4 regions of the Streptomyces sp. CB03238 genome follow, and region 2 is predicted to be linked to each of the others. Evidence: riboswitches for the same ligand, from Rfam matches in the RefSeq annotation. Region 2 holds a riboswitch; each other region holds the start of a gene.
What was found. A riboswitch is a leader RNA that binds a small molecule or an ion and turns the genes downstream of it on or off. The one in region 2 is predicted to bind cobalamin.
Positions count from the first base shown of each region.

Region 1: another riboswitch for cobalamin. It lies ahead of BKD26_RS30005 (energy-coupling factor ABC transporter permease); the one in region 2 lies ahead of metE (5-methyltetrahydropteroyltriglutamate--homocysteine S-methyltransferase).
Region 3: another riboswitch for cobalamin. It lies ahead of BKD26_RS25170 ((2Fe-2S)-binding protein); the one in region 2 lies ahead of metE (5-methyltetrahydropteroyltriglutamate--homocysteine S-methyltransferase).
Region 4: another riboswitch for cobalamin. It lies ahead of BKD26_RS25085 (MFS transporter); the one in region 2 lies ahead of metE (5-methyltetrahydropteroyltriglutamate--homocysteine S-methyltransferase).

Region 1 covers NZ_NBCN01000021.1:8,689-15,958, forward strand. Annotated here, with positions in the region: gene dhaL (dihydroxyacetone kinase subunit DhaL) at 1-573, shown strand, start outside; gene dhaM (dihydroxyacetone kinase phosphoryl donor subunit DhaM) at 570-974, shown strand; gene BKD26_RS29995 (DUF2637 domain-containing protein) at 1,792-2,514, shown strand; gene BKD26_RS30000 (DUF1918 domain-containing protein) at 2,588-2,782, shown strand; cobalamin riboswitch at 2,953-3,198, shown strand; gene BKD26_RS30005 (energy-coupling factor ABC transporter permease) at 3,227-3,910, shown strand; gene BKD26_RS30010 (energy-coupling factor ABC transporter substrate-binding protein) at 3,907-4,284, shown strand; gene cbiQ (cobalt ECF transporter T component CbiQ) at 4,291-5,040, shown strand; gene BKD26_RS30020 (ATP-binding cassette domain-containing protein) at 5,037-5,882, shown strand; gene BKD26_RS30025 (hypothetical protein) at 5,952-6,962, shown strand; gene BKD26_RS30030 (hypothetical protein) at 6,965-7,270, opposite strand, start outside.
Region 2 covers NZ_NBCN01000013.1:56,102-63,371, forward strand. Annotated here, with positions in the region: gene BKD26_RS24100 (DegT/DnrJ/EryC1/StrS family aminotransferase) at 1-85, opposite strand, end outside; gene BKD26_RS41505 (hypothetical protein) at 227-2,095, shown strand; gene BKD26_RS24110 (enolase C-terminal domain-like protein) at 2,191-3,276, shown strand; cobalamin riboswitch at 3,343-3,566, shown strand; gene metE (5-methyltetrahydropteroyltriglutamate--homocysteine S-methyltransferase) at 3,698-5,998, shown strand; gene BKD26_RS24120 (heparan-alpha-glucosaminide N-acetyltransferase domain-containing protein) at 6,108-7,270, shown strand, end outside.
Region 3 covers NZ_NBCN01000014.1:104,507-111,776, forward strand. Annotated here, with positions in the region: gene BKD26_RS25155 (DUF364 domain-containing protein) at 1-139, shown strand, start outside; gene BKD26_RS25160 (MFS transporter) at 136-1,413, shown strand; gene BKD26_RS25165 (transcriptional repressor) at 1,595-1,978, shown strand; gene BKD26_RS25170 ((2Fe-2S)-binding protein) at 2,226-2,921, opposite strand; cobalamin riboswitch at 3,069-3,252, opposite strand; partial or broken gene BKD26_RS25175 (pirin family protein) at 3,409-3,573, opposite strand; gene BKD26_RS25180 (hypothetical protein) at 3,669-4,481, shown strand; gene BKD26_RS41540 (hypothetical protein) at 4,478-4,888, shown strand; gene BKD26_RS25185 (hypothetical protein) at 4,935-5,255, shown strand; gene BKD26_RS25190 (nuclease-related domain-containing protein) at 5,442-6,236, shown strand; partial or broken gene BKD26_RS25195 (IS256 family transposase) at 6,505-7,270, opposite strand, start outside.
Region 4 covers NZ_NBCN01000014.1:83,053-90,322, forward strand. Annotated here, with positions in the region: gene BKD26_RS25070 (hypothetical protein) at 1-332, opposite strand, end outside; gene BKD26_RS25075 (hypothetical protein) at 416-1,255, opposite strand; gene BKD26_RS25080 (condensation domain-containing protein) at 1,323-3,062, opposite strand; gene BKD26_RS25085 (MFS transporter) at 3,073-4,317, opposite strand; cobalamin riboswitch at 4,653-4,774, opposite strand; gene BKD26_RS25090 (amino acid adenylation domain-containing protein) at 5,395-7,270, shown strand, end outside.

The DNA of each region.
Region 1 (7,270 bases), on a different contig from region 2:
GCCGCCGCCGTGGACCGGGCGGCGGACCGGCTCACCGAGCTGGACTCGGCCATCGGTGACGCCGACCACGGCGCCAATCTGCAACGCGGCTTCGCCGCCGTGGTCAAGGCCCTGGAGGGCGAGCCGGCCGGGACGCCGGGGGCCGTGCTCACGCTGGCGGGGCGACAGCTGATCTCGACCGTCGGCGGTGCGTCGGGTCCTTTGTACGGGACGCTGCTGCGGCGCACCGGCAAGGCGCTGGGCGACGCCGCCGAGGTGGCGCCCGTGCAATTGGCCGAGGCGCTGCGCGCGGGCGTGACCGCGGTGGCGGAGCTCGGCGGGGCGAAGGCCGGGGACAAGACGATGCTGGACGCGCTGGAGCCGGCCGTCGAGGCGCTGGCCGAGTCGCTCGGCGAGTCGTTCGCGGCGGCCGCGGAGGCGGCGGACCAGGGCGCCCTCGCGACCGTACCCATGCAGGCCCGCAAGGGCAGGGCGAGCTATCTCGGTGAGCGCAGCATCGGGCACCAGGACCCGGGCGCCACGTCCTCGGCCCTGCTGATCGCCGCCCTCGCGGGGGCGGAGGGGCCCCGGTGAGCGCCCGGGTGGGCATCGTGCTCGTCTCGCACAGCGCGGCGGTCGCGTCCTCCGTGGCCGATCTGGCCCGGGGCCTCGCGGGCGGCGGGGTGACGGCGCCGGTGGCGGCGGCGGGCGGCACGCCGGACGGCGGGCTCGGCACCAGCGCGGAGCTGATCACCCAGGCGGTGACGACGGTCGACGGCGGGGCGGGCGTGGCCGTCCTGGTGGACCTCGGCAGCGCCGTCCTGACGGTGAAGGCCCTGCTCGCGGAGGGCGACGAGCTCCCCGACGGGACCCGGCTGGTCGACGCGCCGTTCGTGGAGGGCGCGGTGGCGGCGGTGGTCACCGCGTCGGCGGGCGGTGACCTGGACGCGGTGGCGACGGCCGCGTCCGAGGCGTACGGCTACCGCAAGGAGTGAGGCGAGGCGCTGCCGAAGAGGGGCGGCGGCCCCTGGCCTCTCCCGCACGCGGACGGAACGGTGTCCCGCGCACGGCCAAGACGCTCGACGACGTCCGTGACCGGCGGACTCGGCCCACACCGCAGCGCGGCCCGGTTTCGGCCGGTCAGGGTTTCCGCTGCGCTCGCCACTTACAGGAGAAGCGGCTTTTCCGGCGCAGAATATGACTTGCCGGAAGGTGATTCATCATTCCAACGGGCGTTCCGCCCGGCTCGTTGGTCGACCACGAGCGACAAAAGGGCGAGTTACTGGCGTGTCCGAGACACGCCACAGTCCGATAAAAGACCCGTCGAAGCACCCATATGCCCCAATGGCGTCACCCGAGTGACGCGCATCCGGATCATGATCGAAGGCGTTAGGGGGACTATGACCACCGCACCAACACCTGTCTCGTCTCCTCGCGGCTTCCTCGGAGGAGGTTGGGACAACCGCCCTCGGGCCACTCGGGCAGGTAAATGGACATTGACCCAGAGGTTCGGCGCATATCCCGTCGGCAAAAGCGCGACTTTGCACAATGACAGCCAGTGCATCGAATTGCATTACTCCTCCTCGGTCCTGGAGGACTTCTTGATGGCGATGAGCCGCATTCAGGCCGAGTTCGACCGCCGATCACAGGCTCTTGAGCCGGTCGCCGTCCACGGCGGCGAGTTCCCGGGACAGCGCTGTCATGTATGAGACGCACAGTCGCCGGGACCAGCCCTCTTCTCACTCACCGTCGGATTTCCCCACCCCGCCGTCGCCCGAGAGCCGGCCCTATCGTGCGGCCGGCCGTCAGCCGCTGCCTCCCCTGGGTCCGCTGGACCCGCTCTGGGACCCGGCGGAGGAACTCGCCTGTCTTTTGCAGGAGTCCGTGCCTCCCGAGCACGTCGACGCGTTCGCGTCCGCGGTACCGGTGCAGGAGACCGCCCATGACGCGTTCGAAGCCGACCACTCACTGGCCGGCCTGGAACAGATCACCGCCCAGCTGTCACCGGTGCGGCCCCCCACCCCGAGCCACCGCCGTGTCTCCCCGAGGAAACGCGCGCTCACTCCCCTGCAGACAGGGAGCTTCTTCACTGCCGCGCTCGCTGCTGTCATCGTCTCCATGGTCAGCGTCTACGGCGGCATGGTCACCTACGACCCGTTGCGCCACGTCGCCGAACCGCGCACTCCCCGCCATGTGGTCGGCTGGTGGCCTCTGCTCGTCTACGGCCCCTGGATGGTCGCGTCCCTCTCCATTCTGAGAGCGGCCCTCCACAGGCGCCGCGCGGCCCATTCCTGGTGCGTCGTACTGCTGTTCTCGACCATCGCCGTCATACTCTGCGTGGCGCAGGCCCCACGGACCATCACTGATGCGGCCGCAGCCGCCCTGCCCGCCGTCGCGGCGCTGGCCTGCTTCCAGCAACTCGTCCGCCAGATCACGCTGACGCGCCCCCCTCGCCAAGCAGCGCCCCGGCACCGCAATGTCACACCCTCACCACCCCCACCACGGCGCGAGGGATCGACTCCTCCGATCCAGTGACACCGTGCATGCGGCCATGCCGGCGCGGGGATTTCCTCCCGCGACCGGAACCGAATCGGCAGGAGGCACGATCATGCAGGCCAGCGTGGGTGACAGGCTGCTCGTCCATGGACGGATCGTCGGGCAGGGCAACCGTACGGCAGAGATCATCGAGGTGCTGGGGTCGGACGGCACGCCGCCTTACCGTGTGCGCTTCGAGGACGGGCACGAGACCATCATGTCGCCCGGCCCGGACACCGTGGTGAGGCACTTCCCCTCCCACGGCTGAGGCTCTCGAGCCGTCTGCCGCACCCGAAGGCCCTGCCGGGACGTCCCGGCAGGGCCTTCGGGCTGTCCGGGCGGGCGAGCACCGTCTTGGCCCGGCCAGGCTGCGCCCGGCCCGTCGTGGCCCGGCCCGGCCGGCGCCGGCCGGTGCCGACCGGACGCCCGCGCTGGTGCGCGGGTTGTGATGTACCTGGTCAACGCACTACTGTCACAGGGCCTTGGTGTACGGGAAACCGGTGCGGTACCGGTGCGGCCCTCGCCACTGTGATCGGGAAGTCCGGCTCCACTCCCTGGGAAACCACCCCGGGAAAGCCACTGGAACACCGCGGGAGACCGCGGGGTCCGGGAAGGCGGAGTCGCGGCGGCATACCCCATGCCATCCCGTCAGCCAGGAGACCGGCCAAGGCGCGTTGTCCATCCACGAGGTGCTGGAGAGGGTCTCCCAACCATGCATATTGCCGAGGGGTATCTACCCCCTGCACACGCGGTCGCCTGGACCGTCGCGGCCGCTCCCTTCGTCGCCCACGGCGTACGGGCCCTGACCCGGGAGGTCAAGGCCCATCCCGAATCGACTCTCCTGCTCGGTGCGTCCGGTGCCTTCACTTTTGTCCTGTCTGCCCTGAAGATTCCGTCGGTGACGGGCAGTTGCTCGCACCCGACCGGTACGGGACTCGGCGCGATCCTGTTCCGGCCGCCGATCATGGCGGTGCTGGGCACCATCACCCTGCTCTTCCAGGCGCTGCTGCTGGCACACGGCGGCCTGACGACCCTGGGCGCCAACGCCTTCTCGATGGCGATCGTCGGCCCATGGGCCGGGTTCGGGGTGTACTGGCTGCTGCGCCGCTTTGACGTGCCGCTGATGGTCAGCGTGTTCTTCGGGGCGTTCGTCGCCGACCTCTCCACGTACTGTGTCACCAGCGTGCAGCTGGCGCTGGCGTTCCCCGACCCGAGCAGCGGTGTCGCCGGTTCGCTGGCGAAGTTCGGCTCCATCTTCGCGGTCACCCAGATTCCGCTGGCGGTCAGCGAGGGCCTGCTCACCGTGCTGGTGATGCGGCTGCTGACGCAGTCCAGCAAGGGCGATCTGGCCCGGCTCGGCGTCCTGCCGATGAAGAAGGAGGCCGTGGCCCGATGAGCCGTAACGCCAAGATCAATACGCTGCTGCTGCTCGTCGTGGTCGCGCTCGCCGTCCTCCCGCTCGCGCTGGGGATGGGTGACCACAAGGAGGAGCCGTTCACGGGCGCCGACGCGCAGGCCGAGACGGCCATCACCGAGCTGAAGCCGGACTACGAGCCGTGGTTCAGCCCGCTGTACGAGCCTCCGTCCGGCGAGGTCGAGTCGGCGCTGTTCGCGCTCCAGGCCGCCATCGGGGCGGGGGTGCTGGCGTACTACTTCGGGCTGCGGCGCGGGCGCCGGCAGGGCGAGGCACGGGCGGGCGTGGACGCGGGGCCGTCGGGCCCCGACGCAGCCGAGGCCACCGGGGCCGGCGGCCGGCAGCCCTCCGTCTAGCCGCCGATGCTGCCGATCGACGCGGCGGCGCACAGCAGTCGCTGGCGCCGCCGTCACCCGTGCGAGAAGGCCGTGCTGGGCTTCGGCCTGACGGCGCTGGCCGTGTGCCTGCCGCCGTGGCCGGGCGCCGTGCTCGTCGCCGCCGCGACCCTCGTGGTGCTGCTCGGCCCGGCCGGGGTCGCGCCCCGGCAGCTGTGGCGGGCGTGGCGCATCCCGCTCGGCTTCTGCGTGACGGGCGCGGTTCCGCTGCTGTTCCAGGTGGGTGGGACGGGCGGGTTCATCACGCCGGCGCCGGACGGGCTGGTGCACGCGGGGCAGTTGCTGCTGCGTACGTCGGCGGCCTCGCTCGGCGTGCTGCTGTTCGCGTTCACCACGCCGGTGTCCGACGTGCTGCCCCGGCTGGTGCGGGCCGGGGTGCCGGCGCCGGTCGTCGATGTGGCGCTGGTGATGTACCGGATCAGCTTCCTGCTGCTGGACGCGGTCCGGCGGATCCGGGAGGCGCAGGCGGCGCGGCTCGGGCTGACGAGCCGGGCAGCCACCTGGCGGTCGCTGGCGGGCCTGGGCGCGACGGCGTTCGTGCGCGCCTTCGACCGGGCGGCGCGGCTCCAGACGGGGCTGGCCGGGCGCGGTTACGTCGGAACGCTGCGGGTGCTGGTACCGCAGGTGGCGGTCTCCGGGCGGTTCCTGGGCGCCAGCGCGGCGCTGCTCGCGGGTCTCGTCGCCCTGACTCTCGTACTCGAAAGGTTCCTGCCATGAATCGTGACGCCGTCGTGGAACTGGTCGGTGCGGGATACGCCTACGAGGACGGCCCCGCCGTGCTGCGGGGCGTCGACTTCACCGTGCCCGAGGGGCGGTCCATCGCGCTGCTCGGCCGTAACGGCAGCGGCAAGACCACGATGCTGCGGTTGCTGAGCGGCGGGCTGCGGTGCGCGAGCGGGCAGTTGCGCCTGGAGGGGCGGGACGTGTCGTACGACAGGGCGGGGCTGACCCGGCTGCGTACGACGGTGCAGCTGGTCGTGCAGGATCCGGACGACCAGTTGTTCGCGGCGTCGGTGGGCCAGGACGTGTCGTTCGGGCCGATGAACCTGGGGCTGACGGAGGCGGAGGTACGGGAGCGGGTGCGCGAGGCCCTGGAGGCGCTGGACATCACGGCGCTGGAGGACCGGCCGACGCACCTGCTGTCGTACGGGCAGCGCAAGCGGGCCGCTATCGCGGGCGCCGTCGCGATGCGACCCCGGGTCCTCATCCTCGACGAGCCGACGGCCGGCCTCGACCCGCACGGCCAGGAACGGCTGCTGGCGGTCCTGGACCGGCTGCGGGCCTCCGGGACGACGGTCGTGATGGCCACGCACGACGTGGACCTGGCGCTGCGCTGGGCCGACGACGCGGCGGTGCTCACCCCGGACGGCCTCCGCACCGGCCCGGTCGCCGAACTGCTGGCGGACGGCGCCCTGCTGGACGCGGCACGCCTGCGCCGCCCGTGGGGCATGGCGGTGGCGCGTGTGCTCCGGGAGCGGGGCCTGCTGGGCGCGGAGGAACCGGGCCCGCGTACGCCGGAGGAGCTGGAGGAGTGGGCTTCGGCGGTACGGGGGGCGTAGGGCCGGTGCCGACGGTCGGCGAGTAGGGTCCCACCGTACGGTTGTGGTGGTCGACGGGGGCGGGGGACGATGCGGCGCTGGGTCAAGGTCTCGGTGGCGGCCGCGGTGGTCCTGGGCGTGGGCGGCTACGTCGCCGAACCCTACGCGCAGGACTGGATGCTCGCCCGTGACGCCTGCGACGGGGCCCTTCCGCCGGACGCGGTGGAGCAGCTCACGCCCGATGACGCGCATCTGCTCGACGAGACGTCCCGCCTTCACGAGGGTCTCGGCTCGTACACGTGCCGCCTCACCGCCGAAGGCGGGGCCAGGGACGACGGGCGGCTGGTCGTCGGCATGGAGGCCTACACCCGGCGGGACGACCAGGACCGGGAGTTCATGAGCATGTTCCCGGAAGAGGGGTTTTCGCCACAGGCCCCGCTGCCCGAGGGGCTGCCCGGGTTCATCGACAAGTACCACGACATCAACTTCCTCTTGCCCTGCCCGGAACTCGCCAAGGACGCCGGGGGCAGGCAGCGCGAGCTTCTGGTACGGATGTCGCTGGGCCGGGAGGCCAACCACGGGGTGCCCGGCGCCGCGTACCGGACGGCCGTGGCGCTCGCGAACGGGGCGTCGGACAGGCTCGGTTGTGGTGCCGAGCCGCTCAAGGCACCGACCGGTGGCGCCGTACCGCCCGACCCCGAGGACGACGTGGAGACCGTGCCGCTGTCGGAGTCGAAGGGCACGGCGTGCGGGTGGATGGCTGGGGCCGGGCTACCTCAGGATCAGGGGCTGCGGGTCGCGGCAGGTGTGAACGACGCCGCCCCCACGGGGCGCTGCGACCTGACGGACAGGGACGGGGAATCGGTGGTGGCCCTGGCCGCCTGGTACGGGGACTGGAGCAACCGTCTCACCTCGCGGCACGGGGTGCGGCACTCCATGACGGCCACCGCCCGCTGCGACGGCGAGGCGGCCAACTTCGCTCTCGGCGCGTCGTCCGACGACATTCCGGGCGTCGGCAAGGCCGTACAGCGGCGGCTGCTCAAGGAGTTCGCCGAGGACCAGGTACGCCGGCGCGGGTGTTCGGACCTGCGGTTCTTCTGACGTCAGAACGTCAGCCACAGTCCCAGGACGTACGCGTCGTCCATCATCTGCCGCATGGTGGTGGCGCGTTGCGCCGGTACGCCGCGTTCCTTCGCCCACCGGTCCAGCACCGTGAACAGCTGGTGCCGTCCGTCCATCGGGTCGCCGCTCAGCGGCCCCGCGACCGGCCGGTCCGCGATGTCCCCCATGGGCGGGCGGGTGTCCAGCTGCCGGGACGCGGGGCGGAACGCCCCCCGGGTGTGTTCGCGTACGGCCCTGTCGAAGGCGGCGAGGTCGGGGATCGTTCCCCTCCTGGCGTGGTCGGCGCG
Region 2 (7,270 bases):
GGAGCACCGCTGCGCGTTCCTCCTCGCCGAACGTCCTTCCCCGGGGATCCAGAACTGTGGGCAGCGGCATTTCCCGTTGCGGCATCGGGGGATTATCCTCTCGGCAGCACGCGATTATGGCCTGGGCCGAAAGTAGAACCCCTGCCGACGGCCGTCAATCAGGCGTAACGCAGGCTTCGCAAGAATCGCCCTTGACGCGAAACGCCCAGCAGAACGGAGACCGGCCATGCCGCTCACTGTCGGCGTGATAGGTCCCGAGGACCTGGTCCAGAAGGTGGTCGCGGTCGGAGGCCGCGCGCCCGGATCCGCCCGGTTGCTGCCGCTGCCGTACCGTCACGAGGGCGAGACCACCGCGGTGGTGACGGGCGCGCGGTCGCGGGCGGACGCGCTGTTGTTCACCGGGGTCGTGCCGCACGCGCTGGCCGACGCGGCGGGTGTACTGGACCGGCCGGCGATGTACGTGCCGTACAACGGCGCCACGCTGCTGCGGGCGCTCGTCGAACTGCTGCGGCTCGGGCACGACGTGTCGCGGGTGTCCATCGACACCCTGCGCCGCGACGAGGTGCTGGAGACGATGACGGAGGCCAAGCTGCCCACCGACCGGGTGCGGGTGCTGCCGTACCGGCCGGGGTTGACCTCGGAGGACGTCGTCGACTTCCACCTGGACGCCCGGGACGCGAAGAAGGCCCGGGTGGCCATCACCTGTCTCGGCTCGGCGTTCCACGTGCTGGAGCAGCACACGCACGCCGTGCGCCTGGCCCCGTCCCGGCACTCGATACTGGCGACCCTTCAGGCGCTCGTCCTGGCCACGGCCGGGCAGCACAGCGGGGACGCGCAGGTGGTGCTGGGCATCGTCGACCTGCCGGGCGCGGGCGCGGACGCGCGGCTGCCGGAGGACATACGGGTGCTCGGCGGCAGCCTGGCCGAGCTTCCGGACGGGCGGCGGCTGGTGGTGACGACGCGCGGGGTGCTGGAGACGGCGACGGAGCGGTTCACTCGTCTCCCGTTCCTCGACGGCCTGGCGGCCCGGCACGGCACCGCGCATGTGGGCTTCGGTGTGGGCCGTACGGCGGCGGAGGCCGAGGCACTGGCCCGACGGGCCGTCAACCGGGCACGCTGGGTGGGCATGGCGGCGGGTGCGGCGGCGGGTGTGGTGTCGATGGCTGACGACGTCGACATCGTCATCGCGCCGGGTGCGGCGGGCGTCGCGCCGGGTGCGGCGGGTGTCGCGCCGGGTGCGGCGGGCGTCGCGCCGGGGTCGGTGGGTGAGGCAGGTGGGGCGGGGTCGGTCGGCTCGGCGGGCGCGGTGGACGCGGTCGGGTCGGCGGGTGGGGCTGGGTCGGCGGGCGCGGACGGCGCGGCGGGCGCGGTCGGTTCGGTGAGGTCGGCCGGCTCGGATGGCGCGTCGGACTCGGCAGGCGCGGACGGCTCGGCGGGTGGGGCTGGGTCGGCGGGGTCGGCCGGCTCAGGTGGCTCAGCCGGCTCGGCTGGTTCAGCCGGTTCGCCGAACTCCCTTGGTTCGGCCGGTTCGGCCGGTTCGGCCGGTTCGGCCGGTTCGGCCGGTTCGGCCGGTTCGGCCGGTTCGCCGAACTCCCTTGGCTTGACCGGCTCCGCAGGCTCACCAGGCTCGGGCGACTCCGCGGGAGCGCCCGGCTCCACCGGCACCCCAGGCGCGCCAGCCTCGCGTGGCGCAATCGGCCCCGTGGGCTCACCCAGCTCCCCAAGCTCACCCGCGGGCTCACCCGCGCACGCCGCAGGCACCGCAGGCACCCCGGGCACCGCTCACCCCGCAGGCACCGCGCATCCCGTGGGCGCCGCTCACGCCGCGCACGCCAGGCCGGCGGAGGGGCCCGCGCTGCTGGCCCGGCGGGTGGGCCTGCACCCGCAGACGCTGGACCGGCTGCGGGAGCTGACCGCGGCGGACGGGGGCGCGGGGGTCACCGCCCATCGGGTCGCCGAGCACCTGTCCGTGCAGCAGCGCACGGCCCGCCGGATCCTCAAGCGGCTGGAGCGGGCCGGGATAGCCGTACCGACCGGCAGTCGCCAGGAAGGGCAGACCGGCCGTCCCCCGATCGTCTACCAGGTCCGTCTGTAGCCCGTGGATCGCGGATTACGGCCTGGGCCGAAACCCCCCACATCGCAGGCCGCCACGGTGGGAACGCCGTACGGCGGAGACGAAGGAGCTCGCGCGTGAAAATCGCCTCGTTCCACACCCGTGTCGTCCGTGCCCGTTATCGCCGCCCGTTCGTCATCAGCAGTGGCACCAGCCCCGACCTCGTCAGTCTCGTCGTGGAGGTCCGGACGGCCGACGGGGCATCGGGTTTCGGCGAGGCGTCGCCGATGACCGCGTACACCGGCGAGACTCTCGCGGGGCTCAGCGCGGCGGTGACCGAACATGTCGCTCCGGCGCTCGTCGGCCGTGACCCGCGCGACCTGGCGGGCGCGCATGCCGCGATGGACGCCGCCATCCGGGGCCAGCACCTGGCCAAGGCGGCGCTGGACCTGGCGCTGCACGACCTCGCGGCGCGTGCCGCCGGGTGGCCGGCGCACCTGCTGCTGGGCGGCGGGCGGGTGGGCGGGCCGGTGCCGACGACGTGGGTCGTGGGGCTGGGCACGGTCGACGAGATGGTGGAGGAGGCGGCCCGGTACGCGGCGGCCGGGTTCGGGCACATCAAGCTCAAGGGCGGCGACGATCCGGCGCTCGACGTGGAGCTGGTGACCGCCGTACGCAAGGCGGTGCCGGAGTCGGTGGAGCTGTCGCTGGACGCCAACGAGGGGTACGCCCCGGGCGAGGCGGCCCGTACGGTGGCCCGGCTCGCGGACGCCGGGCTGGACCTGGTGGAGCAGCCGCTGCCGCGCTGGGACCTGGAGGGACTCGCGGCGCTGCGCGCGCGGGGCGGGGTGCGGGTGATGGCGGACGAGTCGGTGCAGTCGGCGCACGACGCGCTGGAGGTGGTTCGCCGGGGCGCCGCCGACGTACTGAACATCAAGATCCTGAAGGTGGGCGGGCTGTACCGGGCGCGGCAGATCGCGGCGCTGGCCGAGACGGCGGGGCTCGCGGTGAAGGTCGGCACGATGCCGGAGCTGGGCGTGGCGACGCTCGCGGCCGCGCATCTGTCGGCGGCGCTGCCGCACGCCACGGTTCCGCCGGACCTGGTGGGCCCGCTGCTGGTGGAGGAGGAGCCGCTGGCGCCGGCGGCGTTCGCGGGCACGCCGGGGTCAGGGCTGGTGGAGCTGCCGGTCACGCCGGGGCTGGGGCACGGGCTGGGCGGCTGACGAACGGTCCGCTCCCCCGGAGCGGGGTTGGCGTGATTCGTGCGCTGTGGAGCATGGGCAGCGCTTAGGGTGAGGGGTGCAGCTGGTTCGCCCTGTCAGCCAGGCAGGCGCGTCGTAAGAGGGAATCCGGTGCGAATCCGGAACTGCCCCGCAGCGGTGAGCGGGAACGACCGCCGTCATCAGCACTGGGTCCACCACACGGGTCCGGGAAGCGACGGCCAGTAGGTGCCTCCTGCACAGCAGAGGCGCGCTCGCGAGTCCGAAGACCTGCCACTGCCCGTACGTGAGACACGCGTACGGAGATCTCGGTGACCTCGTGGGCGGGTCGGCGGTGGCAGCGGGCCGAGGCGTGCCCGCCGTTCCTTCGCGTGTCCGCGACCGGTCTCCGGGTCGCCCCACACGACTCGCGAAGGAGAGTGCCGTGACCGCCACCGTGTACGGATACCCGCGCCAGGGCCCGAACCGGGAACTGAAGAAGGCCGTCGAAGGCTATTGGAAGGGCCGTATTCCGGCCGATGAGCTGCGGGCCACGGCGGCCGGGCTGCGCCGGTCGCATTGGCAGCGGCTCGCCGAGGCCGGTGTCCATGAGGTGCCGACCGGCGATTTCTCGTACTACGACCATGTCCTGGACACCAGCGTCATGGTGGGCGCCGTTCCCGTGCGTCACCGGGAGGCGGTGGCCGCCGACGCGCTGGACGGGTACTTCGCCATGGCCCGGGGCACCGAGGACGTGGCGCCGCTGGAGATGACCAAGTGGTTCGACACCAACTACCACTATCTGGTGCCCGAACTCGGTCCGGACACCGTGTTCGCCGCCGACTCGGCCAAGCAGGTCGCCGAGTTGACGGAGGCGCTGGCCCTCGGGCACACCGCCCGGCCGGTCATCGTCGGGCCCGTCACGTACCTGCTGCTCGCCAAGCCCGCCCCGGACGCGCCGGCCGGCTTCGTACCCCTCACGCTGCTGGACCGGTTGCTGCCCGTGTACGCCGAGGTGCTGGCCGATCTGCGGGCGGCCGGTGCCGGGTGGGTGCAGCTCGACGAGCCCGCGCTCGTCCAGGACCGTACGGCGGCCGAACTGAACGCCGCCGCCCGGGCCTACCGTGACCTCGGTGCCCTCACCGACCGGCCGCGGCTGCTGGTCGCGACGTACTTCGACCGGCTCGGCGAGGCGCTCCCGGTGCTGGCGAAGGCGCCCGTGGACGGGCTGGCGCTGGACTTCACCGGTCCGGCGGCCGCCAACCTGGACGATCTGGCCGCCGCCGGCGGCCTGCCGGGCAAGCGGCTCGTCGCGGGCGTCGTCGACGGCCGCAACGTCTGGATCAACGACCTGGAACGGTCCCTCGCCACCCTGGGCACGCTGCTCGGCCTCGCCGGGCGGGTCGACGTGGCCGCCTCCTGCTCGCTGCTGCACGTCCCGCTGGACGTGGCGGCCGAGCGTGACCTGGACCCGCAGGTCGCCCGCTGGCTGGCCTTCGCCCGCCAGAAGACCGACGAGATCGTCACCCTGGCCCGCGGGCTGGCCGAGGGCGCCGACACCATCACCGCCCAACTGGCCGCCAACCGCGCCGTCCTGGGTGCCCGGGCCGGCTCGGCGCTCACCTGTGACCCCGCCGTACGGGCCCGTACCGCGGCTGTCACCGACTCGGAGACGCGCCGCTCGCAGCCGTACGCCCGGCGTGCCGCCGCGCAGGCCGCCCACCTCCGCCTGCCGCTGCTGCCCACGACGACCATCGGTTCGTTCCCGCAGACCACGGAGCTGCGGACCGCCCGCGCCGATCTGCGGGCGGGGCGCATCGGCCCGGCCGCGTACGAGGAGCGCGTCGAGAAGGAGATCCGGGAGGTGATCTCCTTCCAGGAGAAGGCCGGCATCGACGTCCTGGTGCACGGCGAGCCCGAACGCGACGACATGGTGCAGTACTTCGCCGAGCGGCTCACCGGGTTCCTCGCCACCCGGCACGGCTGGGTCCAGTCGTACGGCACCCGCTACGTCCGCCCGCCGATCCTCGCCGGTGACGTCTCGCGCCCCGAGCCGATGACCGTGCGCTGGACGCGGTACGCCCAGTCCCTGACCGACCGGCCGGTCAAGGGCATGCTCACCGGTCCGGTCACCATGCTGGCCTGGTCCTTCGTCCGTGACGACCAGCCACCGGCCGAGACGGCCCGCCAGGTCGCCCTCGCGCTGCGCGACGAGGTGAACGACCTGGAGGCGGCGGGCGTTTCGGTCATCCAGGTCGACGAGCCCGCCCTCCGAGAGACCCTGCCGCTGCGTGCCGGCGGCCGTCCCGCCTACCTGGCGTGGGCGACCGAGGCGTTCCGGCTCGCGACCGGCGGCGTACGTCCGGACACCCAGATCCACACGCACATGTGCTACGCCGAGTTCGGTGACGTGCTCGCCGCGATCGACGACCTCGACGCCGACGTGATCAGTCTGGAGGCGGCCCGCTCCCACATGCGGGTGGCGGCGGAGCTGCGCGCTGCCGGTTATCCGCGTGAGATCGGGCCGGGGGTGTACGACATCCACTCGCCCCGCGTTCCGGGCAGTGACGAGATGGCCGCCCTGCTGCGGGAGGGGCTGCGGGCGATTCCGGCGGAGCGGCTGTGGGTGAATCCCGACTGCGGTCTGAAGACCCGTGGGTGGCCGGAGACGCGGGCGTCGCTGGAGAACCTGGTCGCGGCGGCGCGCTCGCTGCGCGCGGAGCTGGGCGGCACCCCCGGCCGATGACGTCGCCACCCATGCGTATACAAATAAACCGACAATAGGACGAAGACCGCGGGGGCGGATCAGCACGGTGACGCACACATCCACGGCAAACACGGCCACCACGACAGGGTTGCCCACCGGGCGACTGGTCAGCGTGGACGTGGCCCGCGCCATCGCCGTGTTCGCCATGTTCGCCGCGCACATCGGCCCGCCCGCGAAGCCCGAAGGCGCGGGTTTTCTGCTGGTGGCCTTCGACGGGCGCGCCCCCGCCATCTTCACCCTCATCGCGGGACTGTCCCTGACGCTCTCCCGTGGTGGCACCCGGCCCCGTCCGAAGCCGGCCGGGGCGCTGCGCTCCACGATCGTCCGGTGTGCCGTGCTCGCGGCGCTCGGGCTCGCGCTGACGGAGCTGCGGTCGGGGATCGCCGTGATCCTCACGTTCTTCGCGCTGTACTTCCTGGCCGCCGAGCCGCTCGCCCGGCTGGGCACCCGCGCCCTCACGGCGGTCGCGGCGGTGTCGGTGGTCCTCGGCCCCGCCCTGTCGTACGTCCTCGGGCCGTACTTCGGCTACCGCGTCATCGGCCGCGGGCGCTACCCGGGCTTCGAGGCCGTCACCAGTTGGTCCGGGTTCACCGGCGCGCTGGACACGCTGCTGCTGTCCGGCGCGTACCCGTTGCTGACGTACTTCCCGTACGTCGTCGTCGGCATGGCCCTGGGGCGGATCGCCGACCTGCGCCGGCCGGGTGTCGGTCGCCGTCTCATCGGCTGGGGGGCGCTCGTCACGCTCGCCGGGCACGGCCTGTCCGCGCTGGCGCTGGGCCCGGGCGGCGGGCGCGAGGCGCTGCTGCGGGCGATCGCCGAGAGCCACGCGTACGCGGTGAACGCCCCGGACCCGGTGCAGGCCGTGCTCGCCCGGCAGGCGGGCGCGATCCCCAGCACCTCGTGGGCCTGGCTGCTGGTCGACGGGCCCTACAGCCAGACGCCGTTCGAGACCGTCGCCAACATCGGCGTGAGCCTGCTCCTCCTCGGCCTCGTGGTCGCCGCCTGCCGCAGCAGGGCGCTGGAGACGCTGCTGCGCCCGCTGGCCGTGGTGGGCACGATGGGCCTGTCGGTGTACGCGGTCCACGTCGTGGCGCGCGCCGAACTGCACCCGCACCACGGCTGGCCGGCGCTGGGCGCGTTCTGCGGGGTCTCGCTCGTGGCGTGTGCCGTCTGGGCGTTCGTCTTCCACCGGACGCCCCTCCGGCGCGGTCCGCTCGAGTGGGCCCTGCATGTGCTCATGCCGAAGGCCAG
Region 3 (7,270 bases), on a different contig from region 2:
GTACGCCCAGACCGGCAGCGCGGTGGCGCGCGCCTTCCTGGGCGCGGGCCTCACCGCGCTCTCCGCCGAGCCCTTCCCCTTCTCCCAGTTCAGCGCCGACGAGACCGCGCTGTACCGGTACCGGGCGGCGAACGCATGAGCAGCGAGACCAAGAACTCGGCAGCCCCCGTCGGAGCCGGCGCGACAAGCGACGCGGCTGCCGACGCCGTACCGAGCGACTGGCGGATGACGCGCGTTCTGTGGCCGTTCATGCTCGCCTCCGCCGTGGGGCTGGTGCCCTTCACCATCTACAGCACCTTCCTCGTCCCCATCGCCGACGCGTCGGACGGCGGCGTCGCGGCCCTGGGCCAGCTGCGCGGCCTCGGCGGCCTCGCCGCCCTGGCCGTGGGAACCGCTCTGGCTCCGCTGATCGACCGCGTACGCAAGGAGTGGGCAGCGGCCGGTGGGCTGGCCGTGCTGGCCCTCTCGGCGGCCCTCGGCGCCACCGGCGAGTTCCTGCTGCTGGCCGCTTTCTGCCTGCTCGTCGGCGCCGGTACGGCCGTGCTCAACCCGGCGCTCACGGCCGCGGCGGCCGACCGCTTCGACAACGACGCCGCCGCGGGCCGGGCGGCGACCCTCATCACCGCGACCCAGTCGCTCACGGCGCTCCTGGCCGCGCCCCTGGTGGCGCTGCCGGCCGTACTGTGGGGCTGGCAGGGGGACTTGTGGGCGATCGCCGCCGTCTCCTCCGTACTCGCCCTGTACTTCCTCCTCCGAGGCCGCCGTCCTCGGCGTACCGGGAAGCCCGAAGGGCCCGCGGAGCCGCAGCCTGGCTACCTCGCCTCGTTCAAGCTACTGGGCGCCCTCCCCGGTGTGGTCCCGCTGCTGTGCGTCGCCATGCTGCGGACGGCGGCGTTCATGGGCTACCTCGCGTACCTCGCGGCCTTCTACGACGAGCGCTTCGGCCTCGACCCGGGCGTCTTCGCCGTCGTCTGGACCCTGAGCGGCACCTCGTTCTTCCTGGGCAACCTCCTCGCCGGCCGCCTCCTGAGCGCCGAGCGCCCGAAGTTCCCCAGCGAACGGCTCATGGCACTCGCCCTGCTGGTGGCACTGGCGGCACTGGTGGGCGTCTTCTTCACCCACTCCCTGCTCCTGGCCCTTCCCCTGACCGCACTCATCGGTGCCGGTCACGCGACCGTGGCCGCCTGCGTCACCACACTGCTGGTACGACGCTGCGGCTCGCTTCGGGGTACGGCGCTGAGCATCAACGCCGCCGGGATGAGCTTCGGCGTCTTCCTCGGCGCCGGCCTCGGCGGCGTGGGTCTGGCGCTGGGCGGATATCCGGGCACGGCCGCGGCCCTCGGAGCGCTGACGCTCGCAGCACTCGTCTGCGCCCGCCTGGTCAGCCGCTCGTCGGTGAGCGGGAAGGACTGAACGCCTCGCGGTGACGTGACGCCCTGGCCTACGCGGACCCCTACGGGCCTTTCGCCTCCCGTGGGGGTCTGCGGGCTCTCCGCGGCGCGGAGCCCGTGCCGGCGGGGCGAAGGCGCCGATCGACCCTGATCACAGCAGTAGGGAGTCCGTTGTGGCGGCAACAGCCCCCACAGGCAGGCGCATGACACGCCAGCGTGCGGCCGTCCTGGAGGCGTTCGCCGAACGCTCCGACTTCGTTTCGGCCCAGGAACTGCATGCGATACTGAGCTCGGCCGGCATCCGCGTGGGGCTCTCCACCGTCTACCGGGCCCTGCAGGACCTGGAGCGCGCCGGCGGCGCCGACGTCGTACGCGACGACATGGGGGAACGCCTCTACCGTCACCGGCCGGTGGCAGAGCACCGCCACTACCTCGTCTGCCGCCGCTGCCGCCGCGGTCAGCCGCTCGACTCCGACGTCGTCGAGCACTGGGTCGCCCACGTGGCCCGGAGCACCGGCTACTCCGACGTGGAACACACCCTCGAGCTCGTCGGAATCTGCGGCCTCTGCCGTACCAACGGCGGATAAGGAGGCGCCCTCTTGTACGCGCCTCCTTATCCGGCCGTGCGCCCACACCCCTGAGCCCGACGGCCACCCGCACATACGGGTCCTCGGCACGCTGACGCACGCCCGTGAGGCCGGGGCGGCGTCCATGGGTCCCGGGCCCACCAGCCCGTCGTGGAATACCTGGCCGGCCGCGCTCCCGCCGGCACCACCTGGCTCCACCTGCGTATTCAGGGAGGCGAGGAGCAGCTCGTCTCCTGCCTCCCGCCCGTCAGGCACGGTCGCCGTTGAGGACGCAGTCGCCGCAGAACCCGTTGCCCGGGACGCGGTAGTAGAGACAACAGCTGCGGCGGCGGTAGGTGAGGGGTTCGGCGGTGAACACCCCCGCACCGGCCAGCGGTTCCCGGCTCAGCAGGGCTGCGGCGAGCCGCAACGCCGAGTGCGGTGCGTGCGGGACACGAAGGGTCAGCACCCGGACGGCCCCGATGAGCGCGGAGGCGGCGTTGCCGCGCATGACGTGGGCGGACAGACCGAAGTGCCGTGCAAGGGCGGTGCCCAGGGGCAGGAGGTTCTGTACGAGTACCGTGGCGTGGACGGCGTCATGCAGCTCGCCGTCGGCGACCGCGCCCGGCTCGGGCATCCAGAGGTCGATCGGCCCGGACTCGGCCGCGCGCCACCACAACCGCTCAGGGGCGAGGTCGGGAGCCCGCCCGCTCAACGCGGCGCCTGCCAGGGCGATCGACCACAGGCGGGCCGCCGTCCCGATGTGGAGGGTCGATGCGGCCACCCGCTTCTGGTCCGTACCGAGCCGCTCACCCACGTCCGCAACGTACGCCGCCAGCAGCTCGGGGTTCTCGTAGAGGCCGGTCAGGGGCCGGAACCGCGCGGAGTCGGGCCTCGGCCCGCAGGAGACCGCGAAGTAGGGGCCGATGGCGGAGACCCGCCTGAGGGTGTCGGTGGTCGTCACGTGCGTACCGCCCCGCTGAGGGCCTGGACGATGTCCGGTGTACGTCGGTGTCGGGGCTGCGCGGCATGAATCCACGGCTCGGACAGGCTGTCATGGGCACCTGGGCACACGGGTGCCACCATCCTCTCTCGGGGAACTCCGCCCCGGTACGTCGAGGTGCGACGGCGTGAGTCTCCTGACTCGGGATCGACGCTCTCCCGGCCTTCCCGCCCTCAACGGGGCCGTGGCCATAGCGGGTTCGCTCCCCCAGCACAGTGGCGGTACCGTGCCGGAATCTCACCGGCTTCCTCGTTCCGCCGTCGCTTGTCGAACGCAGCATCCCATCACGTCGAGCGCCGGCACCAGGCTCACCCGTGTGCGACCGGCCACACACCGGTAGCACACCGGAGGGCCCCGCCGGTCACCCCGGCTCGATCAGTGATCGCCTCACCCTGGTGAGATTTGCCGCGCCCGGGTACACACTCGCCCCCGACCACGCCATTGCAGGTCAGCGCACCCTTCCTCGCGGTTTCAGCGCCACCGGGGGCAGTTCGGGAGCAGGCAGCCGGCCCCCTGCGTAGCCTTCCACTTCGCCGAAGCGGGTGGTGGTCATCCAGTCGGCGCGGGCTTGGGCGATCTCCTCGTGGGTCCGGCCCACGAAGTTCCACCACATACTGCAACCTCAGCGCATCAATGCAGGTCAGGCATGTCGTGGACCGTCGGCGGTCAGCAAACCGTCAGCATCGGTCCTCGAGGAGTCTCCGGCACATGGTGAGCAAGACCCTGGCCCGCGGTATGGGCACGTTCTTCAAGGACTGCGAGCATCCGCGGTCCAGGTGGTCGAAGTGCCCGCACCTGTACAAGGTCCGGTACCGGGACGGGGCCGGGAAGCAGGTGGAGGAGTCGGGGTTCGTCACCCAGGACGAGGCGATCCAGCGGTTGACGGATGTCTACAACGCGAAGAAGGCGGCTCCGCATGGTCGGGCGAAGGCCGAGCGGGTGGCGAAGTACGGGGCGATGCGCTTCGGGGAGTACGCGGCCGAGTGGAAGGCCGGCCAGCGCGACCTCGCTCCGGCGTCCGTGCGGCACCTGGACTCTCTGCTGGAGCATCACCTGCTCCCGGCTCTCGAAAGCCGCCGGATGAGCACCTTCGACCACAAGGTCGTGGACGGGTTCATCCGCACAATGGAGCGCAACGGCGCCGGTCTGGCCACGCAGTCGAACGCCTTCGACAAGCTGAAGGCGATCCTCCTGGACGCCCACCGGCTGGGCATCTACGACGACAACCCCCTGGAGGGCGTCAAGCCACCCCAGTACGACCCGACACGCGCGGTCATCCCCTCCGTCGCCCAGCTACGGCAGATACGCACGGCCGGCGACGACACGTTCCTGTTGTTCGCCGACCTGATGAGCGGCTGCGGCATGCGCAACGGAGAAGCCGCCGCCGTCAACCTCAACAACATCGTCGCCGACGACGTCTACCGCATCACCGAACAGGTCAACCAGACCACCGGCCAGTACGGGAGGTTGAAGCACCGCAAGGTCGGCGACTACAAGACGTCCCACTGCTCCCACGAGTGAAAGAGACCATCGAGTGGTACGCAGACAAGCACGGCACCACGGACGGCTACCTCCTACGACATCCCAAGGACTCCACCAGAGCCTTCCCCTACTACTACTTGGGAAATCAGTGGCAGAAGATCATCAAGAAGGCCGACCCAGCCGACATCCCTCAAGGAATGGTGCTCTACAGCTTCCGCCACTTCTTCGCGTCGAACTGCCTCACCCACGGCATCCCGATCACTGACGTCGCCGAGTGGATGGGCCACAGGAGTCTCGACATTCACCTTCAGGATTTACCGGCACCTCATGCCAGGCTCCATCGGAAAAGCCGCCAAGATGCTGGACCTCGGTCTCGTCGCTTGATCACCAGCGACCCGGACACGACGACCGAGCCGCGCCAGACTTCGCTGGTGGCTCATACTTGACGCGGCACTCTTTCGACCTCCCTAGCAAGTGCTTACCGTCGATTGCATGGCCAATGGGGTGTTCCATACGAAGTACGGCATTGAGATCAACTTGACCTACGAGGATCTCGGTCACCCCAACCGGCTGGGGTTGCTGGAAGAGATCATTCAGCCCGTCGGGCAGCGTGACCGCACTTTGCTGCAGTGCCTCACCGACCAGCGGGGCGGCCAGTGTCAGTGCGCCTTGGCGGACAAGACCCCGTGGATGTTCATACGTCGGCAGCGGCGTGGCGGCCAAGTTGTCCTGGTCGCAGCGCACCTGCCGATGACGCACGGTCGTGCCCCGCATCGTGGTGTAGGGGATCAAGGGTTACGCGTTCCGGTTTGAATCCCTGACGATCGCCGCGGAAGCGGCGGCCCACGATGCGCCCTGCTGAGGCGAGTCAGACCGTTCGCGCGGTGGAACCCCGCCTCCGGCCTGCGAATCCCAGTGCCTTGATCCCTCACACCACCCGGCGGGACGCCATCGCGCTTTTCGTAGCCGAGCGCATTCGCGGATTCATAGACTGCGACGATGCTGACCGAAGTGCTTTCCGACCACCCCGGCCGTCAACTCCGGCAGACCGAGGGGGCGATCGAACGCCACCATCACGACGTTGCCGAGCACTCAGCGGCTGTCGCGGACCTTCGAGCACGGCACGCCGCGTCACGGCGGTGGTGGCAGCTCGGCAAGCGGCTGACGCAGTACTTTGAGGTGCGCGAGCTGGAGGCCAAAGCACCAGTCATCGATCCGGCACTCCTCCACCGCCGGGCGCAGCAGGAAGCAGGAGTGCTCGCCGAGGACACGGTGACCCACGCGCTCCAAGAACTGTCGGACGAATGGCTCTTGTTCCGCGGGTACACCAACCGCAGAGGCGAGATCGACCACCTCCTCGTCGGACCGGGCGGTGTCTGGGCGATTGAGGTCAAAGGACGCAACGTATGCGTGCACATACAGGGCGACTACTGGAGTTATGAAAAGTATGACCGGTACGGAAATCTCGTCGGCCAGGGAGCGTTGACGGACCGCCGAGGCCGCAGCTGGGGCCGTCAGGTCAGCGAGCCCGCCTCCGCCCTGCAGACCTTCCTCGCCACGCGCGGCGTGTACACCACGGTCCACACAGCTGTCGCGGTCATCAACGACCGGGCGAGCTTGGGCGTCTGCGACAACTGCCCCATCGATGTGGTGAGCATCGGCACGCACTACCTGCTGGACTCCATCCAGGCCCAGTGGCCGGTCTTCGACGCCGGCACCTGCCACAAGATCGCTGCGCTGATACGCCGCGACCACAAATTCCACGCGCAGCGCCGTGGATCACGACGCCGATGAAACACGCCGTGAATTGGTCGATGTCGGCGCGGGTTCCGGGGGGCCACCGAGTTCTTCCCGCGCCTTGCCGCCTCCCCTCCGCCACCGCCGCCCCCGCGCCTGTCCGCCTGTGCCGCCCAACGGGCGGCGGCCCGCATGGTGTTCAAGCTCGTACAGCCGGCACCGGCTGAAGGCACACTGCGGCATCCGTTTCCGCCCACTCCACGTCCCCCACACGGCCGAGTCCTGACCGCCGCTGCGGTCATGTCCCTTCGCGGGGTGTAAGCGATCAGTCGTCTGACGTGGCCGGCAGGACGACCGGAGTGTCGGGATAGAGGGCGTCCATGCCTCTCATTGGAGAGGTAGCGGCGGGGGAAGACGATCCATTCGTCGTGGCGTTCGGCGAGGACCGCGGTCGCGAGTCGCAGGACGGCTTCCGGGTTCGGGAAGACCTGAACCACGTCGGTGCGGCGTTTGATCTCCCGGTTCAGCCGCTCGAGCGGGTTCGTCGACTGGATCTTCTTCCAGTGCTGGTGCGGGAAGTCCGCGAACGCGGTCAGATCCTCCTTCGCGTCCAGCAGCATCCCTCTGACCTTGGGGAACTGGCGGCCGAGCATGTCGGCGACTATGTCGAGCTGGTCGCGGACCGCTTCGGCGGTGGGCTGGGCGAACACGGTGCGGATCGTGGCGGCGACCATCTCCGCCGAGCCTTTCGGAATGACGGCGAAGACGTTGCGGACGAAGTGGACCCGACAGCGCTGCCAGGCGGCGCCGAGCATGACCTTGCGGATGGCTTTGACCAGGCCGCTGTGGCTGTCGGAGATGACCAGGCGGACACCGCTCAGGCCGCGTTCTCGCAGGTGACGCAGGAACAGGGCCCAGAAGGCTTCGCTCTCGTGGTCGCCGACCATGACGCCGACGACTTCGCGCCGCCGTCCTGGGTGACGCCGGTGGCGATGACGATCGCCTGGGAGACGATCCGGTGGTCGACACGTGCTTTCACGTAGGTGGCGTCGAGGAACAGGTAGGGGAAGCGGATGTGGTCCAGCGGCCGG
Region 4 (7,270 bases), on a different contig from region 2:
GAGGTGGCGCGGGCCCGGTTCACCGCGACGCACATGGGTTTGGTCGGGCTCTCCCAGGTGGCCACCAGACGTATCCGGTCGTAGTTCCGGAAGTGCATGTCCACCCAGCTGTCCACCAGGGTGTGTTCGTCACGCTCCACGAACCCGGCCGCGACGAGCACCAGCACGCCCTCGGACAGGCCCAGGTCCATGGCCGCGTTGAAGGAGTCTGCGAGCAGGACCCGGCCGAAATGGCGGGCCGCCTCCGCGTGCGCGTCCGTACCGGCGGGGCCGAGCGTGGCCACGGTCCCCGTCCGGATGTCCGGCGGATTTCCCCCGAGCGGACTCGGCATGTTCTTTCCCCCCGTATGTGCTGCTGGTTCTCCACCCGCCGGCCCTCCGGCCGGCGGGCATGGCCCCCGGTGAACGCTCCGGCTCATGTCACCGGGCTGTCCGGCCGCAGGATCCGCAGGGCCAGGCCCCGCGTCTCCTCGGCCGCCGCGAGGCCGATCCGGCCGGTCTCCACCTCGTGGCGGGCCGCGGAGCCGATGCCCGGCCAGTCGTCGGGCAGGAGGTGCCCGGCCGACACGATGTGGGCGACGGCACAGGAGGGGGCGCGGGTGCCGGCTCGGGCGCGGGAGTCGGCGTCGTACGCCGCCACGAGGTGGGCGAACCAGTCGAGGTACGTACCCATCAGGCTGCGGGCGACCTGGTTGACCGCGGGGTCCTCCACCGCGTCCGGGCCCGGGTCGCCCGCGTCCTGGGCGAGCGCGGTGCGGATCACCTCGAAGAGGTGGGCCTCGATCCGTTCCATGACCGCTTCGGGACGGCGCGCGAGGGCGTCCTCGCTCCACCAGTCGGGGAGTTGGGCACCCTCGTCGTAGGAACGCAGGGCGGCGAGCAGTTCAGCGGCGAGGGTCGCGGCGGTGGAGCGCTCCGCGTCGAACAGGAGAAGACGGGTGGCCGAGGTCAGTTCGGCGACGTGCCGGGCCGGCGAGGCCGACATGCAGTAGGCCAGGACCGCGTGGACGGCCCCCGGCACGTCTCCCGCCGCCTCCAGCGCCCGCCTGGTGTACGTCTCGGCGGTGAGGTCCCTGGGCAGCGGGCGTGCCAGGAGGTACCGCACGTCGAACCCGGCGTCCTCCAGGCGCAGGTCGGAGAGGGTCGCCTCGGGACGGTGCCCCGGGTAGTCGAGGACGAGGAGGACGGGCCGCGTGTCCGGCGTGGCCGTCGCCGTAGTGCCCTTGGTCGTCCGAGGGCTCGGAAGGTGCGCCATGAGCTGTTCCTGAAGTGTGGGTGGGGGGTTGGGTGGGGCCGGGCGGTGAGGAGGGGGTACGCGGCCGCTACCGGCCGGGGCCGGGCCGGGAGGTCCGCAGCAGGGTGGCGACATCGATGCCGGCCGGGTTCTCGGAGACCAGGGCCACCATCCGGGTGAACGTCTCCATGAAGGCCTCGGCGCGCTCGCTGGGCCACACCTCGCGCTCGTACTGGAAGAGCACGGTGGCGCCCACGGCGTCCTGGCCCGGGTCGTGCAGGTCGTGCACGTCCACCCGTACGGTCACGCCCGCCCGCAGGGCCAGCCGCGCATCGGCGACCGCGGGCTCGACGTCCACGCCGTGCAGCGGAAGGGGCGAGCCGTCCTCGGCGTCGACCGCCAGGTACAGCCAGGGGCGCCAGCGCTGCTCGAGGTCCCTGTTGAACTGGAGGTGCTCCAGCAGCAGCGGCAGCGGCACGGAGTGCGTGAGGCCCGAGGCGACGGACTGCTTCGCCGAGCGGACCACGTCGCCGACGGTCAGCTGTGTGTTGATGCGGAAGCGGTGGATGACCGAGGTCGCGAACCAGTCGACGTCGTCCTCCCAGCCCGCGGGCCTGCCGGACGTCGGGCTCACCATGCCCGGCACGGTGTGGCCCGCGTCGTCGAGGACGGCCAGCGCCAGGGCCGCGACGAACCCGCAGAACAGCGTCGCCGACTCGGCCGCGCATGTCTCGCGCAGCCGCCGCACGGTGGCGGCGGACAGCCGGCCGTGCACCTGGGCCGCGGTCGTCGGCCACACGTCAGGATCCCGCATGCCCGTGAGCCGGACCTCAGGCAGCGCCTCCAGCGGGTCGAGCCGGCTCCGCCAGTGGGCCAGCCGCTCCTCCAGTGCGGCGTGGTGCCGGCGCTTCTCCTCCTCCGCCCAGCAGCGCGGCGGGAGTTGCGGCAGTGCGGCATCGTGCGGTGCGCCTGTGACGCGGGCGTTGTACAGAGCCGCCAGATCCCGGAGCAGGATCGCGAAGGAGTCCCCGTCGCACACCAGGTGCTCGGCGGTGACCACGACCGTGGCCGCGTCCTCGCCGGTGACGAGCACCAGGACCCGCACCTTCGCCTCGGTGGCCAGGTCGAACAGGGCCGTCCGCTCGGCCGTCACCTCGTCCTCCACCTCCGCCTCGGAGGGCAGTCGCCGTACCCGGAACAGGCGGGAGAGGTCCAGCTGGTGGGCATCGAGCCGGTACGCCCGGTGCCGGCCGTGCCGGAGGTCGAGCTCGAAGACCGTACGCAGCGCCTCGTGCCGTCCGACGAGCGCGTGGCACGCGGCTTCGAGGCCGGCCGGGTCCAGAGGCCCGTGGATCCGGAACGACGTGGAGACATGGTGCGGGATGCGCGCCCCGACGGAATCGGCGTCCCGCTGCAGCCTGCGGAGCTGACCGTACGACAGCGGTACGGGCCGGCGGCCCGGAGCGTGCTCCGGGGACGACTCGACGTATCCGCCGGTGGCGCGCGTGTCATGGACGTCCAGTGGGTCACCGGTGGCCGGTGTCGATGCCGCGGCGGCGTCGCGCAGGCGCGCGTCGATCCGCGCGGCCAGGTCGGCGAAGTCGGCGGCACCGAAGACGTCCTGGATGTCGACGGCACCGTCCCCGGGCAGCGCCTTCACCAGGCGCATCACCAGACGCCCGGCCCGCACGGAGTCCCCGCCCAGGGCGAAGAAGTTGTCCGACGCGTGGACCGGATGGTGCCCCAGTACGTCCGCGGCCTGGGCGCGGACCAGGTCCTGGACGGCGGTCGCGTCAAGGGTGCCGGGACGCGGTCGTTCTGCGTTCACGTGCGTGTCCTTAGGGTTGGTCCGGCCAGTCGGCGCGGCGCAGCTTCCGGGAAACGGTCGCCGCGCACAGGGGGATCACAAGAACCAGGCAGAGGAGCCCGATCGCGGTGTGGTGCGAGAGGTGCCCCAGCAGCAGCCCGGCCGCGGCACTTCCGAGCGGACCCCCTACGGCGAGGACGGTGAAGCTGCCGGAGATGACCCGCCCACGGACGGCGTCGTCCACCTGCTGGAAGACGATGACGTCGATCAGTACGTACAGGGCCGGCTTCCCCAGCGAGATGAGGAAGAGCAGGCAGAACACGCTTATCGGGGAGGCGGGGAGCAGCAGGGCGGCCGTCACCAGCAGGGAGGTCCACACGACACCGAGCAGGAGCACACCCGGGCGGAACCGGCGGTGCAGCCGGGTCACCAGAGCCGCGCCGGTGAGGTAGCCGATGGCCTCACCCGACAATGCCAGGCCGATGGTGCGTGCGTCGACGCCCTGCCGCTGGAAGTGGTTGATGAGTATCAGGTTGAGTGCGGCGAAGATGAAGTTCTCGATCGTCATCAGCCCCGTGACGGCGCGCAGGACCGCGTCCCTCCAGACGATCCGGGGGCCGACCGTCGCGCCCTTGAACAGGACGGACGGCTTGAGCGGGCCTGGCTGCTGCCCGGTCGCCGGCAGCCGGGTCAGGAAGGCGGAGCCCATCGACGCCACGTAGCAGGCCAGCACGGCGACGAAGGGCTGGACCGGTCCCGCCGCGAACAGGAGCCCGGCCAGCGGCGGCCCGGCGAGCATGGCGATGTTCACCCGTACTTCGTCCTGGCTCAGGGCCTGGCGCAGTTGCTCGGGCGGCACGATGGAGCGCAGCGCCAGGCGCCGTACGGGCATGCCGATCGCACCGGAGACGCCGAGCACGGCCGCCGCCGCGAACAGCCCGGCGACGCTCGCTGCGCCCGTGGCCACGGCGACGAGGACGGCCGCGGTCGCCAGTGTTCTCAGCGCCTCGGAGGACAGCAGGAGGTTGCGCCGGCTGAACCGGTCCGCGAGCGCACCGGCCGGTATGCCGAGCAGGACGGCCGTGGCGGACTGGGTCGCCGCGAGCAGTCCCGCCTGCAGGGGCGACCCGGTCAGGGACAGTGCCAGGAGGGGATACACCAGGAGGGACATCGACGTGCCGATGGCACCGACGGTGGTGCCCAGCCAGTAGCTCTGGAACCTCCAGTTGCGGCGGAGGGGAACGAGAGCGGGTGGTGGGGTCGCGAGGTCGGTCATGGTCGATGGCCTGCCCTCGGGAGCCGGGGAACGAGCAAGACGAACAGCCCCTTCCGGGCGGGTGGTTGACAGGACGCGTCCCCAACGCCGCGCGCGCCCGGGGCGGCGGGCACGGTGGGCGCGGTGTGTGTGTCGGTGGAATGCGTTCAACGAGGCATTCGCCGACCCATTCGCCGAAGCTTTCGCCGGCCGGGCAGGCAGGCAGGCGCTCCGGACTCGGATGGTTCCGGTCTCAGATCACGGTGAGCAGGTGCGTCGCGAGATGCGCCGGTGGCGTGTACTGATGGGTCGTGCCATGTCGAAATGCCTCCTTCAGGGATCTCCACGTCCCCTAAGCGGTCGGAAAGAAAGGCGGCAGGTCAGTTCCTGACTGTCAGGCGGAGCCTGAGTCACAGTGGCGGGACCGTGCCGGATTCGCACCGGCTTCCTGGGCCCTGCCGCCCCGGTGAAGTTGTGTGTTCGCTCGACGCAGTCCAAAGACCGTGAACCCGAAGGGAGTTGGCGGCGATGGAGCGTCACCCTACACGGGTGGAGGCCGCGTCAATCGGCTTGCCGTACCCCTGGGGCGGCAAGCCTGCGCGAGCGATGCCAATGCGGCGTCTTCATCGTCGTTTCCCCCGAAACGGTGGTGTGTACGTGCGGAGCGGTCCTGGTCGACCGATGGTCGGTCGGTCCGGTCGGGACGTGCGACCGCTGTCGGCGCCTCCAGCACGAGCCCGGCGCTGATCGAAAACGTTGCACACTCCCGCCGGATTGTAAAGCGCATGTGACGTCGCTCGCTCAAAGCCCTTGCCACACACGCGTGTTCGAACCATCTGCTAGGGTCCGGCGGGTGTGCCGGGGGCGAGCCGGCCACCATGAACTGTGCGATGCGTACTGCGCGGAGAGCCGGCTGTCATCAGCCGCACCCGCAGGCACACCCGTCGCAGCGCGTTCCTCCGTACCGCCGTCGCTCACGCCCATGGCGAGCCCGACCGGCGTGCGTATCCGTAGCCGCGGACCAGCCGTAGTCGTAGCCGTGTCCCTGTCTCCACCCGCATCCCTGATCCGCCCCGTCATCCAAGGGAGTCCCCCACCATGTCGTCCTTCGTCGAACGCGATGCCGTGGAAGTGGTCGTGGCAGCACAGTGGTTCCGCGTCCTCGGTTCGACGCCCCCGTCACTCGACACCAACTTCTTCGACTCCGGTGGCAATTCGCTGGCCGCTGCACGCCTGACCACGGCACTGTGCAAGGCGTTCCGTACGGACTTCCCGGTGCAGGTCGTGTTCGACGCCCAGACGTTCCGGGGCATCAGCGACTGGATCCGGCGCGGCGTACCGGCGTCGGGCAAGCGGCTCGTGACGCTCAACGAGAAGGGCGCCGGAGCGCCTCTGCTGCTCCTGCCCTCGGGCGGGGGCGGGGTCATCGGTCTGCAGCGCTTCGGCGGGGCGCCGTTCGACCGCCCCGTGTTCGGGCTCCAGGCGCGGGGGCTCGACCCGCGCGACGGCCTGCCCTTCACGGTCCTGGACGAGATGACGGCCGACTTCGTGCGCGTCGTGGAGGAGTCCGCGCTGCCCCGCACCCTGCACCTGGCCGGCTACTGCTCCGGTGGCACCTTCGCCTACGAGCTGGCGCGCGAGCTGCGCGCCCGGGGCTGGAACGTGCTGTCCGTCTCCCTGTTCAACACCTCGCTCTACCGTCGGCCTCTCGTCCTCGAAGAGCTGATCCAGCAGCGCCTGGCGGGCATCGCCGCGGCCACCGGCCTGGAGGTGCCCGCGGGCGAGCTGGACGCCGCCCAGGTCTTCCACGCGCTGAAGGACAGGAGCGAGGACATCCTCGAAGCGGACCTCGCCTCCTTCGAAGCGCGTCTGCGTGTGTACGGATCCCTCTGGACGGCCGTCACCGGCTACCGGCCCCGGCTCCAGGACATCCCGGTGCGTCTGTTCGCCACGCCGGACCGCTACCACCCCGACGACGTGGCGCTGATGGGCGAGGACGACCGCGACTGGTCGGAACTGGGCTTCCGTGACTTCCGCGCGTACGACGTCGAGGTGAGCCACCGCGACATGCTGCGCCACGACCCCACCCTGCACGCCATCGAGCGGTCGCTCGCGGAGCTCGACGCGGCGGCGGACCCGCGGGGCCCCGGCCGCCCCTCCCCCGTGGGCGAGTCCGTACCGTCCGCGGCGACGGCCCTGGCGGACCTGCTCCCCGACCCGGCGGAGGAGGTGGGTCCGGACACGCTCCTGGCCCTGGGCCACGGGGAGGAGCTGACGGACACGGACACCGACACCGTGCCCGTCCACGTACGCGTCACCGAGTGGATGCGGACCCACCCCGAGCGCGTGGCCGTGAGCAGCGGTGGCGCGTCGGTCACCTACGGGCAGCTCGACTCCTGGGCGACCCACGTCGCCACCGGACTGGCCGCGGCCGGCGTCACGCGCGGACACCGTGTCGGCGTCCTGGCCGAGCCCTCCCTGGCGATGGTCGCCGCCGTGCTCGGCACACTGCGCTGCGGCGCCGCCTACGTGCCCGTGGACACCGCCCACCCCGACGCGCGCATCGGCTCCGTCCTGACGGACGGCGGTGTCACCGCCCTGGCCGTGACACCGCTGACGGCGTCCCGCGCCGTCGCGCCCGGTCTGCCGCGGGTGCTGGTGCGGGGCAGCTGGACGGAGGAGGACCAGCTCAACCGGCCCGACGAGCCGCGGGCGACGCCCGCGTCGTACGAGGACGCGGGACCCGAGGACACCGCCTACCTCATCTACACCTCCGGCAGCACGGGCGAGCCGAAGGGCGTCCTGGTCGGTCACCGTGAGCTCGCCGCCTCGACCTCGGCCCGCCGCACGGTGTACCCGGGCGAGCCGGTGTTCCTCCTCGTGTCACCGCTCGCCTTCGACTCCTCCGTCGCGGGGATCTGGGGCACCCTCACGGCCGGCGGCCACCTGGTGGTCGCCACCTCGGAAGAGGTAC